Regions from separate parts of the Pseudoalteromonas sp. CF6-2 genome, predicted to be linked through region 2. Evidence: predicted binding sites of a transcription regulator. Region 2 holds the regulator's gene; the other holds the start of a gene.
What was found. Region 2 encodes NrdR, which represses ribonucleotide reductase genes. Its sites were predicted from a motif close to AAACACNANATNTNGTGTTT; they were not measured.
Positions count from the first base shown of each region.

Region 1: a site for NrdR is predicted at 3,309-3,328, ahead of nrdA (class 1a ribonucleoside-diphosphate reductase subunit alpha). Genes of this name have one in related genera too.

Region 1 covers NZ_CP091442.1:1,727,161-1,735,053, reverse strand. Annotated here, with positions in the region: gene gyrA (DNA gyrase subunit A) at 1-1,478, opposite strand, end outside; gene ubiG (bifunctional 2-polyprenyl-6-hydroxyphenol methylase/3-demethylubiquinol 3-O-methyltransferase UbiG) at 1,655-2,365, shown strand; gene L3Q70_RS07995 (HAD-IA family hydrolase) at 2,365-3,039, shown strand; gene nrdA (class 1a ribonucleoside-diphosphate reductase subunit alpha) at 3,432-5,717, shown strand; gene nrdB (class Ia ribonucleoside-diphosphate reductase subunit beta) at 5,788-6,918, shown strand; gene yfaE (class I ribonucleotide reductase maintenance protein YfaE) at 6,918-7,190, shown strand; gene L3Q70_RS07975 (YaeQ family protein) at 7,187-7,714, opposite strand; gene L3Q70_RS07970 (TonB-dependent receptor) at 7,871-7,893, shown strand, end outside.
Region 2 covers NZ_CP091442.1:770,133-778,025, forward strand. Annotated here, with positions in the region: gene thrC (threonine synthase) at 1-6, shown strand, start outside; gene L3Q70_RS03600 (hypothetical protein) at 55-423, opposite strand; gene glyA (serine hydroxymethyltransferase) at 716-1,972, shown strand; gene nrdR (transcriptional regulator NrdR) at 2,081-2,530, shown strand; gene ribD (bifunctional diaminohydroxyphosphoribosylaminopyrimidine deaminase/5-amino-6-(5-phosphoribosylamino)uracil reductase RibD) at 2,533-3,672, shown strand; gene L3Q70_RS03620 (riboflavin synthase) at 3,677-4,330, shown strand; gene ribBA (bifunctional 3,4-dihydroxy-2-butanone-4-phosphate synthase/GTP cyclohydrolase II) at 4,372-5,487, shown strand; gene ribE (6,7-dimethyl-8-ribityllumazine synthase) at 5,579-6,043, shown strand; gene nusB (transcription antitermination factor NusB) at 6,059-6,469, shown strand; gene thiL (thiamine-phosphate kinase) at 6,514-7,488, shown strand; gene L3Q70_RS03645 (phosphatidylglycerophosphatase A) at 7,485-7,893, shown strand, end outside.

The DNA.
Region 1 (7,893 bases), 960 kb from region 2:
AGTATAAATAAAAGCTCAGCAATAAGATCAAGGAGTGTTTGGTACTCATCTAAAATCTTTTCATGCTCAAGACCCGTTAGCTTGTGTAAACGTAGGTCTAGAATTGCTTGTGCTTGTTGCTCAGATAAATAGTATTGACCGTCACGGATACCTAAATCATCAGCTAACCAATCAGGACGTGCAACGTTATCTTCACCTGCTTTTTCAAGCATTGCTTTAACAGTACCCAGCTCCCATGAGCGTGCTGTTAATGCTGCTTTTGCTTCTGCTGGTGTTGGTGACTTACGAATAAGTTCAATAATCGGATCGATATTCGCAAGAGCAATCGCTAAGCCTTCAAGCGTGTGAGCACGGTCACGGGCTTTACGTAAATCAAATACCGTACGACGTGTAACAACTTCACGGCGGTGTACGATAAACGCTTCAAGCATTTCTTTAAGGTTAAAGCACTTAGGTTGGTTGTTATCTAGTGCAACCATGTTCATACCAAACACAGTTTGTAACTGAGTTTGTGCATAAAGGTTGTTTAAGATTACTTCACCAACATCACCACGTTTGATTTCGATAACGATGCGCATACCGTCTTTATCTGATTCATCACGTAGTGCGCTAATACCTTCAATCTTCTTATCTTTAACAAGCTCAGCGATCTTTTCGATAAGACGCGCTTTGTTAACTTGATAAGGGATTTCGTGGACGATGATCGTCTCACGGCCAGTTTTTTCGTCTACTTCGATTTCAGCGCGAGCACGAATATAAACTTTACCACGGCCCGTTAGGTACGCTTGCTCAATACCTTTTTTACCATTGATAATCGCCGCAGTCGGGAAATCTGGACCTGGGATATATTCAATAAGGTCAGCAATTGTCATATCAGGGTTTTGAATAAGCGCTAAACAACCATTGATAACTTCTGTTAAGTTATGAGGTGGAATGTTTGTCGCCATACCAACCGCGATACCCGAAGAACCGTTTACTAATAAGTTAGGTACTTTAGTAGGTAATACGTCAGGAATTTGCTCAGTACCATCGTAGTTAGGTACGTAATCAACCGTTTCTTTTTCTAAGTCAGCTAATAATTCATGTGACATTTTCGCCATACGGACTTCCGTATAACGCATTGCTGCCGCAGAGTCACCATCAACAGAACCAAAGTTACCTTGGCCGTCAACTAGCATATAGCGTAATGAGAAAGGCTGCGCCATACGAACGATGGTGTCATATACCGCGCTGTCGCCATGTGGGTGGTACTTACCGATTACATCACCAACAACACGTGCTGATTTCTTGTAAGGTTTATTCCAATCATTATTGAGTTCGTTCATTGCGAATAAAACACGGCGGTGAACAGGCTTTAAGCCGTCACGTACGTCTGGCAATGCACGCCCTACGATTACACTCATCGCGTAATCAAGGTAGGAATTTTTTAATTCATCTTCAATATTGACTGGCAGAATTTCATTGGCGAGATCAGTCATTTGATTTCACATTCCTTCAGTATTGACTCATAAAGAGGCAAAGCGCCGTCTTCAGAGCTTTAGTTATTATTTCCAGACCATGCTATCACAATTTATTTAGATTTACAGGCGCTAAATCTTTGCGATTTATTAATTTACCCCTATATAATGGCCTCAGATTGACGAGGAAGTTTTTTATGACCGAACATCAAAATGTAGATAATGCAGAAATTGCAAAGTTTGAAGCCATCGCAGAACGTTGGTGGGATCGCGACGGAGAGTTCAAACCTCTTCATGAAATAAATCCTCTTCGCTTGGATTTTGTTGCCGATAAAGTGGGCGGCTTATTTGATAAGGAAACCTTAGATGTTGGCTGTGGCGGCGGCATTTTAAGTGAAAGCATGGCACGTATGGGCGCAAAAGTGACCGGCATCGATATGGGTCAAGAGCCATTAACCGTTGCCAAACTACACAGTTTGGAAACCGGCGTGCCCGTTGATTATATTAAAGTACCCGCAGAAGAATTTGCTGAAGAGCACCCTGCTCGCTTTGATGTGATCACTTGTATGGAAATGCTGGAGCATGTTCCAGATCCTGCTTCTATTATTCGTGCTGTAGCAGAACTTGCCAAACCGGGCGCCGATGTATTCTTTTCAACATTAAATAAAACCCCGAAAGCATACTTATTTGCCATTGTTGGCGCTGAAAAGCTTTTAAAAATGGTGCCCGAAGGTACTCATGACCACAAGAAATTTATAAAACCTGCACAGCTTATTGCATGGGCAGAAGAGGCAGGCTTAAAAGTAAGAGCCAGTACAGGCCTTACCTATAATCCGTTCTCTAAGCAGTACAGCTTAAATGATGATGTCAGTGTTAATTACATCCTTCACTTTGAGAAACTGGTCTGATGAGTGGTGTACAAACACCCTCTATCGATTTTGATGCGTTTATCTTTGATTTAGATGGCACACTACTCGATACCGCAGATGACTTAGGTGGCGCATTAAACCGTGTCTTAGCTGATGCCAATGTGGCGCCTGTTGCTGAGCATGTTTATCGCCCCGCAGCTTCTAATGGTGCAAATGCATTATTAGAAGTAGGCTTTGGTGATAAATGGCCCGAACTTGAACAACTCGCCTTGCGCCAGCAGCTTCTTGACTACTACGCTGCAGATATTGCTGTGCACAGTAAATGCTTTAAGGGTATAGAGCAGCTCTTAGTTGCACTTGAACAAAAAGACATTAAATGGGGCATTATGACTAATAAACCAGGTTTTTTAACAGAGCCGTTAGTCAAAGCAATCCCTTCTTTAAGTAATGCTATGGCTGTGGTGAGTGGAGATACACTAGACGTGGCGAAGCCATCTCCAGATCCACTACTGCATACTGCTGAGATCCTCAATGTTGATCCCAGTCGTTGTTTATATATAGGGGATGCGGAGCGCGACATCCAAGCGGCAAAAGCAGCCAATATGTATAGCGCTACTGCTTTATGGGGCTATATACCTAGTGTTGATGCTGCTCTGGATTGGCAAGCTGATTTCAATTGGCATTCGCCTATTGATGGATTTAACCATATATAGTGCTATATTTAAATTTAGATACTATATATTGTGATCGGTTTGAGTTTTGAGCATTCTTTGACGATAAAAAAAACAGTCAAAATTTATTTTCAAAAACGGTAAATTTTCTAGATCTTGAGTTGATTTTTACAAATTTCATCATCAATGAATGGTCAAAGGTTAATGCTCACTAACACAATGCGCTTATCCAGTAGTTATCCACAAATAGGGGCATTTCTGTCCCTTGCAAATGATCGCAGACCACACTATCTTGTGATCTGCAATTTAAAGAACACCAGATATTGTGGCTAAATGTTATTCAATTCACACAATCTAGTGTTTAATAATAAAAATTATACTGAAGAATAAGTTTTCACTAAAAATATAATTTCCCAAGGAATACAGGCAAGACTATGAACCAACAGCTATCTGTAAGCAAACGTGACGGCCGTAAAGAGTCACTTGATCTAGATAAGATCCACCGCGTGATCGCTTGGGCCGCCGAAGGTCTAAATAACGTGTCTGTCTCGCAAGTTGAATTAAAATCACATATTCAATTTTACGATGGAATTCGTACCGATGACATTCATGAAACTATCATCAAAGCGGCAGCTGATCAGATCTCTAAAGATACGCCTGACTACCAATACCTTGCTGCTCGATTAGCTGTATTCCATTTACGTAAAAAAGCGTACGGCCAATTTGAGCCACCACGCTTATACGATCACATCACGAAATTAGTTGAAGACAAACGTTATGATCAACACTTACTTGTTGATTATACCGAGCAAGAAATCGATGAGTTAGATTCTTATATTGATCACAACCGCGACTTAAACTTCAGCTATGCTGCTGTAAAACAGCTAGAAGGGAAATATTTGGTTCAAAACCGTGTTACTGGTGAAATTTACGAAAGTGCACAGTTTTTATATATCTTAGTGGCTGCAAGCTTATTCTCTGATTATCCAAAAGAAACGCGTCTTGACTACATCAAGCGCTTTTATGATGCAGTATCTACATTCAAGATTTCATTACCAACACCAATCATGGCCGGTGTGCGTACGCCTACGCGCCAGTTCAGCTCATGTGTACTTATCGAGTGTGGTGATAGCCTAGATTCTATTAATGCGACATCGTCTGCGATCGTTAAGTATGTTTCGCAACGTGCAGGGATTGGTATTAATGCGGGTCGCATTCGTGCGCTTGGCAGCCCTATTCGCAACGGTGAAGCGTACCACACAGGTTGTATCCCGTTTTATAAGCATTTTCAAACAGCAGTTAAAAGCTGTTCACAAGGTGGTGTACGCGGCGGCGCAGCAACCCTATTCTACCCATTATGGCACTTAGAAGTTGAAAACTTATTAGTTCTTAAGAACAACCGTGGTGTTGACGATAACCGTGTTCGTCACCTTGACTACGGTGTACAGTTCAACAAATTAATGTACAGCCGTTTAATTAAAGATGATTACATCACTTTATTTAGCCCATCAGATGTACCTGGTCTATATGACGCCTTCTTCGAAGATCAAGCGAAGTTTGATGAGCTATATGTTAAGTACGAGCAAGACGAGTCAATTCGCAAAAAACGTATTAAAGCGATTGAGTTATTCTCAATGTTTGCACAAGAGCGTGCAAGCACAGGTCGTATCTACTTACAAAATGTTGACCACTGTAATACACACAGCCCGTTCATTTCGACTGTGGCACCAATTCGTCAATCTAACCTATGTTTAGAAATTGCATTACCAACTAAGCCACTTAGCAATGTAATGGATGAAGAAGGTGAAATTGCACTGTGTACTTTGTCTGCGTTTAACTTAGGTGCAATTGAATCACTTGATGAATTAGAAGAGCTTGCTGAACTTGCAGTTCGTGCGCTTGATAACTTACTTGATTTCCAAGACTACCCTGTTCCAGCAGCTAAAAACGCGACTATGGGTCGTCGTACGTTAGGTATTGGTGTAATTAACTTTGCTTACTACTTAGCGAAAAATGGCAAGCGTTACTCAGACGGCAGTGCAAATGCGCTGACTCACAAAACATTTGAAGCAATTCAATATTACCTAATGAAAGCGTCAAATGAGTTAGCGAAAGAACGTGGTGCATGTCCAAAATTTAACGAGACTACGTATTCTCAAGGCATTATGCCAACAGATACTTACAAGCGTGACCTTGATCAGTTCTGTGAAGAGCCACTTCACTTAGACTGGGATTCATTACGTGCCAGCATTAAAGAGCACGGTATGCGTAACTCGACGCTGTCTGCACTAATGCCTTCAGAGACATCATCGCAAATCTCTAATGCAACAAATGGTATTGAACCACCACGTGGTCATATCAGTGTTAAAGCAAGTAAAGATGGTATCTTAAAGCAAGTAGTACCAGAGTATGAAAATCTGAAAGATAACTACGAGCTACTGTGGGATATTCCTTCAAACGATGGTTACTTACAACTTGTTGGTATTATGCAAAAATTCGTTGACCAAACGATCTCTGCAAACACGAACTATGATCCATCTAAGTACGAAGGCGGTAAAGTACCTATGAAGGTGCTATTAAAAGATTTACTAACTGCGTATAAACTCGGTGTTAAAACCCTGTACTATCACAACACCCGTGACGGTGCATCTGACTCTCAAGATGAGTTAACACCTGAGGTTGAAGATGACAGTTGTGCAGGCGGCGCTTGTAAAATCTAATTAAATTAATAACATAACAAAGGCGGGCTCATTAGCCCGCTTTGTCCTGACTGTTTTTTGAGAAATCACTATGTCATATACAACTTTTAGTCGAAACCATAATAACCAATTACAAGAACCGATGTTTTTCGGCCAAACAGTAAACGTGTCACGTTACGATCAACAAAAGTACCCTATTTTCGAAAAGCTAATCGAAAAACAATTATCGTTTTTCTGGCGCCCTGAAGAGGTTGACGTAAGTAAAGATCGCTTAGATTTCCAAGCGCTTCCTGATCATGAAAAACACATTTTTTTGAGTAACCTAAAATATCAAACACTACTTGATAGTGTGCAAGGTCGCTCTCCAAATGTTGCCTTACTGCCGATTGTATCAATCCCTGAGCTTGAAACATGGATCGAAACATGGGCATTCAGCGAGACTATTCACAGCCGTTCTTATACGCATATTATTCGTAACGTAACGCAATCTCCTGAGCTTATCTTCGATGATATTGTAAGCAATGAAAAAATCAGTGAGCGCGCTGATGCGGTAACCAAATACTATGATGATTTAATCAACATGGTATCGCTATATAACTTATATGGTGAAGGTAAACATGTTATTAATGGTAAAGAAATCAAAGTAAGCTTATTTGATCTTAAAAAGCAGCTTTACCTTGCTATGATGTCGGTTAACATCCTAGAAGCCATTCGTTTTTACGTAAGTTTTGCGTGTTCATTTGCTTTCGCTGAGCGTGAATTAATGGAAGGTAATGCGAAAATCATCAAGTTAATTGCGCGTGATGAAGCACTGCACTTGTCTGGCACACAGCACATTCTAAACATTATGCAAGATGGTAAGGACGACCCAGAAATGGCGATCGTTGCTGCACAATGCCGCGAAGAAGCGATCCAAATGTTTGTCGAAGCTGCCGAGCAAGAAAAAGATTGGGCAGAATACTTATTCAAAGATGGTTCTATGATTGGTCTAAATAAAGATATCTTATGCCAATACGTTGAATACATCACTAATGCACGTATGACTGCGGTAGGCTTACCTGCTCAGTTTGAAAGTAAGAGCAATCCTATTCCTTGGATCAACTCTTGGTTGGTATCAGACAATGTACAAGTTGCCCCTCAAGAAGCTGAAATTAGCTCTTATCTAGTTGGTCAAATCGACTCTCAAGTTGATGCATCTGACTTTGGTGACTTCGACCTGTAATGAGCACTAACATCACTGCACAGGTTATCCTTGCAGGAACAGACAGCCAGAATGTAGAGTTTGATTCTGGCTGTTCATCTCTCCTTGAATGCCTAGAACAACAAAAAATAGATGTCCCCTACCAATGCCGAGAAGGTTACTGCGGTGCATGCCGTGCAAAATTAGTTGAAGGGAGCGTCAAGTATAATCAAGAGCCGCTTGCTTTTGTGCGAGAAGGCGAAGTTTTACTATGTTGCAGTAAGCCCAATGGTAAGATAACCATTGAGCTTTAATGCCAAACTAATTGCTTACTCTGATAAAAACCAAGCTTATCTGCAACACTGATTGAATGCTCATCAATAGTGACATTCCACTGTAGGTTTTTGGTTAGGTGTGACGCTAAATCATCGATAAATTGATGATCAAAGGCAATCAAATGTCCATTGCTGATCAGTTCAAGTGAATGCTGATATTCATTCAGCCAATCACCATCCAATGTTGTCACTACCCATAATTCATCCACCCTTTTCGCCATTTTACTGAGAGTGGGAAAATCGGGTTCATCAACGGCTAACCAAGTTATATAGTGCTCATCTAATGCTTTGATAGCAACATCAGGCTCTGAACGATCTGATTTTGCATTAAGCACAGCATCCTCATTATATGAAAATACACAATAACTTAATAATTTAAGAACAAAGTGCTGGTAGCTTTCTGAGCGCTCGCACGCAGTAGTAAATACCGTAGAATGATTACGGTGCTGGCGTAAATTAGCGATACTAAATTGTGCCTTGAATACCCTATTTTTATCAGACATAGCTGTTAACCTTTACACGAGTAAGGTGTCTTGAGTATAGCCGATGTATGGTAAATAGCGACAAAACAAAAGTTATACTATAACGTCATTGTTTTGCCATAAATGAGGTGTTATATTATATCAAGATTATTAATAATAAACTCAGAAGTAGGAACGATGAATAAACTTACAGTACTTTC
Region 2 (7,893 bases):
GCGTAATATCCATAAAAAAGAGCGGCTTAGCCGCTCTTTTTTATATTGCTTATTTTAATGAAGTAGTGAATGGCTATGACGGTTTAAAACTCGCATAATGAGAATTACCAAAGAGGCGATACACAGTAACACACTGATAATTGAGATTATTTCGTTTTGTGTCCACTGAATTAAAGTGAACGCTGAAATGAATAAAATAAATGGTTTAAATTCATAGTAATAGTGAGATTTCGTTTGTTTTATTCTTTGGCTTGAGTGATCAGTTCTTCTGGCCTCAGAGCGCATACGCCACACATTAGCGCCCATTAAAAACAGTATTATACCGATTAAAGTTGGCACACTATCCTTGGCTAACGTAATACAACTCACCCCGAGAAAGAAGTACACATAAGGGACAACTTCGTAAATTGGTTTGGCTAACATGTCTCGCTATCATCCATGATACTAACTAATACTATAAGATTAGTTGGTGTTAGTGGAAATACAAGTATCAGCGGGCACTTTTTAATTTAGTGACATTTTAAAAATATATGTAATATTTTAAATTTATAAATTTTTGTTATGTATCAATAAAAAAATATCATTATTAAAACACTGTGAAATAAATTCAATCCCTGTTTAAATATGTTCATCTTTACACGATAGGCAAAAGTGCGTTTTAAGCGTACAATATAGCCTTCAAAAAAACACCATACACGTTGCCTTAGGAGACCCCATGTTAGAACGTAGCATGAATATTTCGGATTTCGATCCAGAGTTATTTGCAGCCATCAATAAAGAGACGGCTCGTCAAGAAGAGCACATCGAACTGATCGCGTCTGAAAACTACTGTAGCCCACGCGTGCTTGAAGCACAGGGCTCTCAGCTAACGAACAAATATGCTGAAGGCTACCCAGGCAAACGTTACTATGGCGGTTGTGAGCACGTTGACGTTGTTGAGCAACTGGCTATTGACCGTGCAAACGAATTATTCGGTACTGACTACGCTAACGTTCAACCTCACGCAGGTTCACAAGCAAACGCAGCTGTTTTCCAAGCGCTTCTTCAGCCGCACGATACAGTACTAGGTATGAGCTTAGCTCATGGTGGCCACTTAACTCACGGCTCACACGTTAACTTTTCTGGTAAAACGTACAATGCAATTCAATACGGCCTAAATGAAGAGACAGGCGAAATTGATTATGCTCAAGTTGAAGCACTTGCATTAGAGCACAAGCCAAAAATGATCATCGCTGGTTTCTCTGCATACTCTGGCGTTGTTGATTGGGCTAAATTCCGTGAAATCGCTGACAAAGTAGGTGCATACTTATTCGTAGATATGGCTCACGTTGCTGGTCTTATCGCAGCGGGTGTATACCCAAGCCCAATCCCTCACGCACACGTTGTTACTACAACAACTCACAAAACATTAGCGGGTCCTCGTGGCGGTCTAATCGTTTCTGCATGTGGTGATGAAGAGATTTACAAAAAGCTAAACAGCGCTGTATTCCCTGGTGGTCAAGGTGGTCCTTTATGTCACATCATCGCTGCTAAAGCGGTTGCGTTTAAAGAAGCATTACAACCAGAGTTTAAAACGTACCAAGCACAAGTTGTTAAGAACGCTCAAGCTATGGTTGAAGTTCTTCAAGAGCGTGGCTACAAAGTTGTTTCTGGTAAAACAGACAACCACTTATTCCTTCTTGACCTAATCGATAAAGATATCACAGGTAAAGATGCTGACGCTGCACTAGGTAATGCAAACATCACAGTTAACAAAAACTCAGTACCAAACGACCCACGTTCACCGTTTGTAACGTCTGGTCTTCGTATTGGTTCTCCGGCTATTACTCGCCGTGGCTTCAAAGAAGCTGAGTCAAAAGAGCTTGCGGGCTGGATCTGTGACGTACTAGACAACATCAACGATGAGTCTGTACAAGCAGAAGTAAAAGAGAAAGTGAAAGCTATCTGTAAAAAATTACCAGTTTACGCTTAATTACTGGTTAAACCGTAATTAAGATAACAATAGCGTTGTTTTTTGCTATTATAAGGGCCGCTTACTAAGCGGCCTTTTTTTGTTTTTTATAAACGGAAGTTGAACCCTATGCATTGCCCTTTTTGCACCGCAAAAGATACCAAAGTAATTGATTCTCGACTTGTTGGCGGTGGTCACCAAGTGAGACGTCGACGTGAATGTAACGAATGCCATGAGCGCTTTACCACCTTTGAAGGCGCTGAGCTTGTGATGCCAAGAGTCATCAAGCAAGACGGTAGCCGCGAACCATTTAATGAAGACAAGTTACTCAATGGCTTGCATCGCGCTTTAGAGAAACGCCCTGTTAGCACTGAGCAGGTCGATGAAGTCGTTAATATCATTAAATCTCAACTTCGTGCCACGGGTGAACGTGAGATCTCTAGCCATTTAATTGGCGAGTGCATCATGGAGTCACTAAAGAAACTCGACAAAGTAGCCTATGTGCGCTTTGCATCGGTTTATCGTTCATTTGAAGATATTCGCGAGTTTGGTGAAGAAATCGCTCGTTTAGGTGATTAATCATGTCGTTTACAGAGCTTGATACAGCTTATATGGCGCGTGCCATTGAGCTTGCTAAACAAGGTCGTTTTACTACGACGCCAAACCCGAATGTTGGCTGTGTTTTGGTTAAAGATGGCGAAATAGTCGGTGAAGGGTTTCATCAATTAGCAGGGCAGGGCCATGCTGAAGTGAATGCCTTGGCTGTAGCTGGCGACAACGCGAAAGGCGCCACTGCTTATGTGACTTTAGAGCCTTGTAGTCATTATGGACGCACTCCACCTTGTGCCGAAGGTTTAAAAGCAGCGGGTGTTAGCAAGGTGATTGCCGCTATGGTCGACCCAAACCCTGCGGTGAGTGGTCGCGGCCTACAAATTTTAGCCGACGCCGGTATTAGCGTTGCATCTGGTTTACTTGAACAGCAAGCGCGCGATTTAAACAAAGGTTTTTTAAAGCGTATGGAATCAGGATTGCCATATGTGACTTGTAAAATGGCATGTAGTTTAGATGGTAAAACTGCGCTAAATAACGGCCAAAGTAAATGGATAACAGGCTCTAAAGCACGCCAAGACGTGCAAGCGTTTCGTGCCCAAAGTTGCGCGATACTCACTGGTGCAGATACGGTTTTGACCGATAATGCAAAACTGAATGTTCGCATTGAAGAGCTTCCATTTACCATGCCAACCTCGCTGCCTTTACGCCAGCCGACCCGAGTCATTATTGATTCACAAAATAGGTTAACGCCTGAGCTTGCGTTATTCAGCATCGAGAGCTCGGTGATTATTTTTACCACGTCGCTTGATAATCAGCATCAATGGCCTCATTTTGTTAAGCACGAAGTGGTGCCAGCAGTTAACAATAAAGTTGATTTATCGGCCCTTTTAAAGCGTCTTACTGAACTACAAGTTAATCATGTTTGGCTCGAAGCAGGTGCGACCCTCGCTGGCGTGTTTGCTGAGCAAGATTTAATTGACGAATACATTGTTTATATTGCTCCTAAGTTAATAGGTGATTTGGGCAAAAGCTTACTAAACTTTGCAGAAGTCACCATGATGAGTGATATCACTGAGCTGACCTTTACTGATACAGTGATGATTGGTGACGACATCCGCATAACCGCGAAAAAAGCAAAGCAAGCCACATATATTGAAAATAAAGAGTAGCACTATGTTTACTGGAATAATTGAAGCAACAGGTAAAATTGTTGAACTAACACAAAAGCAAGGTGATCTAGCTATTCGTATCCAAAGCAATAATTTGGATATGAAAGACGTCAAGCTCGGTGACAGTATTGCCACCAACGGTGTGTGTTTAACGGTTGTCGCTAAATATAGCGATGGTTTTAGTGCTGACTTATCAAACGAAACAATCAGCTTAACTGGATTTGCACATTACAAAAAAGGCCAAACAGTTAATCTCGAAAAAGCCATGCAACCACTTTCTCGCTTAGGTGGGCACTTGGTATCAGGCCATGTTGATGGTATTGCGACGGTAGAAAGTATTAGTCCTAATGCTCGTGCAACAGAGTATTGGCTAAGTACCAACAGCGATTTAATGAAATACATTCCCTACAAAGGTTCGGTATGTATTGATGGTATTAGTTTAACGGTCAACGAAGTCGAGCAAAATCGCTTTAAGTTGACGATTGTTCCACATACCGCTGAGCAAACAACGATTGCAGAATTTCAGGTGGGTACTCAGGTGAACTTAGAAGTTGACCAGATTGCTCGCTATTTAGAGCGCCTAATAAAAGGGGCTGAACAACCTTCCCGTTCAGACATATCAATGAGCTTGCTAGCACAAGCTGGCTTTATTAAATAAGCACGGATAGGTCAAATTAATCATACTCTCATGGGCACATTATGAATTTACACAGCGCGCAAGAAATTATCGATGACATTAAAGCCGGTAAAATGGTTATTTTAATGGACGATGAAGACAGAGAAAATGAAGGCGATTTAATCATCGCAGCAGAACATATTAGTGCTGATGCCATCAACTTTATGGCAACACACGGCCGTGGTTTAATTTGTTTAACCATGACACAAGAGCGTTGTCAGCAGTTAGAATTACCACTTATGGTCAAAAACAACGGTGCTGCCTTTTCAACTAATTTCACTATGTCGATTGAAGCGGCTAAAGGCGTAACAACGGGTATTTCTGCGGCCGACCGCGCACGCACAGTGCAAGCGGCTATCGCTAAAGGTGCCGTGCCGAGCGATATTGTACAACCAGGGCATATTTTTCCAATTATGGCGCAGCCAGGTGGCGTGTTAACACGTGCCGGTCATACTGAAGCGGGTTGTGATTTAGCGCGTTTAGCGGGTCTTGAGCCTTCATCAGTGATTGTTGAAATTTTAAATGCAGATGGCACCATGGCACGTCGCCCAGATCTCGAAGTATTTGCGAAAGAGCATGACTTAAAAATTGGCACCATTGCGGATTTAATCGAGTACAGAAACCTAAACGAAACCACCATTGAGCGCGTTGCTAAATGTAAACTGCCAACCGAGCATGGTGAGTTTGATTTAGTGACCTACAAAGACACTATTGATGGTCAGCTTCATTATGTTTTACAAAAAGGTGACGTATCAAAAGATGAGCCAACGTTAGTACGTGTTCACTTACAAAGTACGTTTAATGATATTTTGCTCTCAGATCGCAATGCAGACCGTAGTTGGGGGTTATCTGATGCAATGGCTTATATTGCTAAACATGATGGTGTGTTAGTAATTTTAGGTAAACAAGAGTCAACCGAAGAGCTTGAAGCAACGGTAAAAGCATTTGCCGCTGAAGATGCGGGTGAAAATGTTAGTCATCGTAAATTCCAAGGTACATCGCGTACCGTGGGGGTCGGCTCTCAGATCCTAGCTGATTTAGGTATTGAAAAGATGCGTTTAATGAGCCGTCCGAAAAAGTACCATGCGTTATCTGGTTTCCACTTAGAGGTGGTTGATTACGTTGAGCCGCAGTCTTAATTAACTAGGCTACTTTTATATTTTTGTGGTATTATGCGCCGTAATTTTTGCGCAATCGCAACCGCTTAAACTTATTTTTTAGGGTTATTAAATGAAAATTATTGAAGGTAACAAATACGCACCAGGCAAAAAATTTGCCATTGTCATTTCTCGCTTTAATGACTTTATTGGTAGCAGCCTATTAGCAGGTGCTGTTGATGAGCTTAAGCGCACAGGTGGCGTATCTGACGACGACATTACCGTTGTTTACGTACCAGGTGCCGTTGAATTACCTTTAGCAGCGAAACGCGTTGCAGCAAAGAAAGAACACGATGCAATCATCGCTTTAGGCGTAGTGATCAGAGGTGGTACGCCACACTTTGATTTAGTCGCTGGCGAATCAAACAAAGGTCTTGCACAAGTATCTCTTGAGTATGATATCCCGGTTGCATTTGGCGTATTAACCACTGAAAGCATTGAGCAAGCAATTGAGCGCGCAGGTACCAAAATGGGTAATAAAGGCGGCGAAGCTGCTTTAGGTGCGCTTGAAATGGTTAATGTGTTAGACAAAATTTAAGTTTAAGGAATCTCTGTGAAACCAGCAGCAAGACGTAAAGCACGTATCTTAGCACTTCAAGCCGTATACTCTTGGCAGTTAAGCGGTAACCCAATTGCTGACATTGAACAGCAAATGTTAATTGAAAATGATGTGACTAAAATCGACGTCGAATATTTCAAAGACCTAGCACGCGGTGTTGTTGTTAACTGTAAGCAATTAGATGAAATCGTTGCACCACATTTAGCACGCCCAGCTGATGAGTTAGACATGGTCGAAAAAGCAATTTTACGTCTGTCTGGCTACGAGCTGAAATTCCGTGAAGACGTACCTTATAAAGTAGCAATCAATGAAGGCATTGAGCTTGCGAAGATGTTTGGTGCTGAAGATAGTCATAAATTTGTTAACGGTGTACTTGATAAAGCAGTGAAAGAGCTGCGCAAGTAATCAACCCCGTAAAGGAGAGCCGGCTTGGGCCGGCTTTTTTGTGTATGAAGGAATTTGAATTAATCAATCGTTACTTTAAAGGTCGCGGCATTATTCGTCGTGATGTAAACCTTGGAATTGGTGACGATTGTGCGTTAGTAACCGTGCCTGAAAACTGCCAACTGGCAGTAACAACAGATACCTTAGTCGCGGGTGTACACTTTTTTGATGATATATCACCGCGTGCCCTAGGACATCGTGCTTTAGCCGTTAATTTAAGTGACTTGGCTGCAATGGGCGCTGAACCTACGTGGGTTTCGGTTGGTTTAACATTGCCAGAAGCTAATATAGAGTGGCTTGAACAGTTCACCGAAGGCATGCATGAGATTGCAGAGTACTTCAATGTGCAGATCATTGGCGGTGACACAACACAAGGGCCTTTAACGATTACCATTTGTGCTAAAGGCATCGTACCTCAAGGTAAAGCGTTGCGTCGTAGTGGTGCCAAAGTGGGCGATTGGATTTATGTAACTGGTCCACTGGGGGATGCTGGTGTAGCAATAGAAGCACGTAAGCAAGGCCTTGATATTGCCCCAGAACATTTAAGCTATTTAAATAATCGCTTCGATTACCCGACGCCTCGAGTGGCTGCAGGGCAAGTTTTACGCGGTGCAGCCTCATCAGCCATTGATATTTCTGATGGTTTACTGGCAGATTTAGGCCATATTTTAGCGCTATCGCAAGTTAGTGCTGTGATTAATGTTGATAAAGTGCCTGTGTCAGATGCCTTAAATTCTTCAATTCCACGTAAAGAGCAGTTTGATTACATTCTAAATTACGGTGACGACTACGAGTTGTTGTTTACTGTGCCTGAAAGTAATAAAAGCATGGTAGATATGAAACTACGCCAGTACGGTGTTGAAGCGAGTTGTGTTGGGCAAATTCAAAGTGGCGAAGGCGAGATTGAGCTATTACTTGATGGTGAAAAATTTAACTATCAAGGTAAGGGCTTTCAGCATTTTACGAAGGAGCCGGTTTGAGCAGTAACCGTTTATTCAATTTAAAACGCCCACACCAGTTTTTTGGTTTGGGTTTTGGTTTAGGTCTTGCGCCTAAAGCACCAGGCACCTTCGGTACATTTGCTGCCTTACCATTTATTTTTATAACTATGTACTTTCCATTGTGGTTACAGGTGGTGTTCGCCATCGTGATCAGTGTGTTTGGTATTTGGGCCTGTGGTAAAACAGCCGATGACTTAGGAGTACATGATCATCCAGCCATTGTTTGGGATGAAGTTGCTGGTTATTATATCACCATGATAGGTGCCGCATTAAGTTGGCAGTCATTATTGGTTGGTTTTTTATTGTTCCGCTTTTTTGATATTGCTAAACCAGGTCCTATCCGAATTTTAGATAGACGTTTACACGGTGGCTTGGGCATCATGG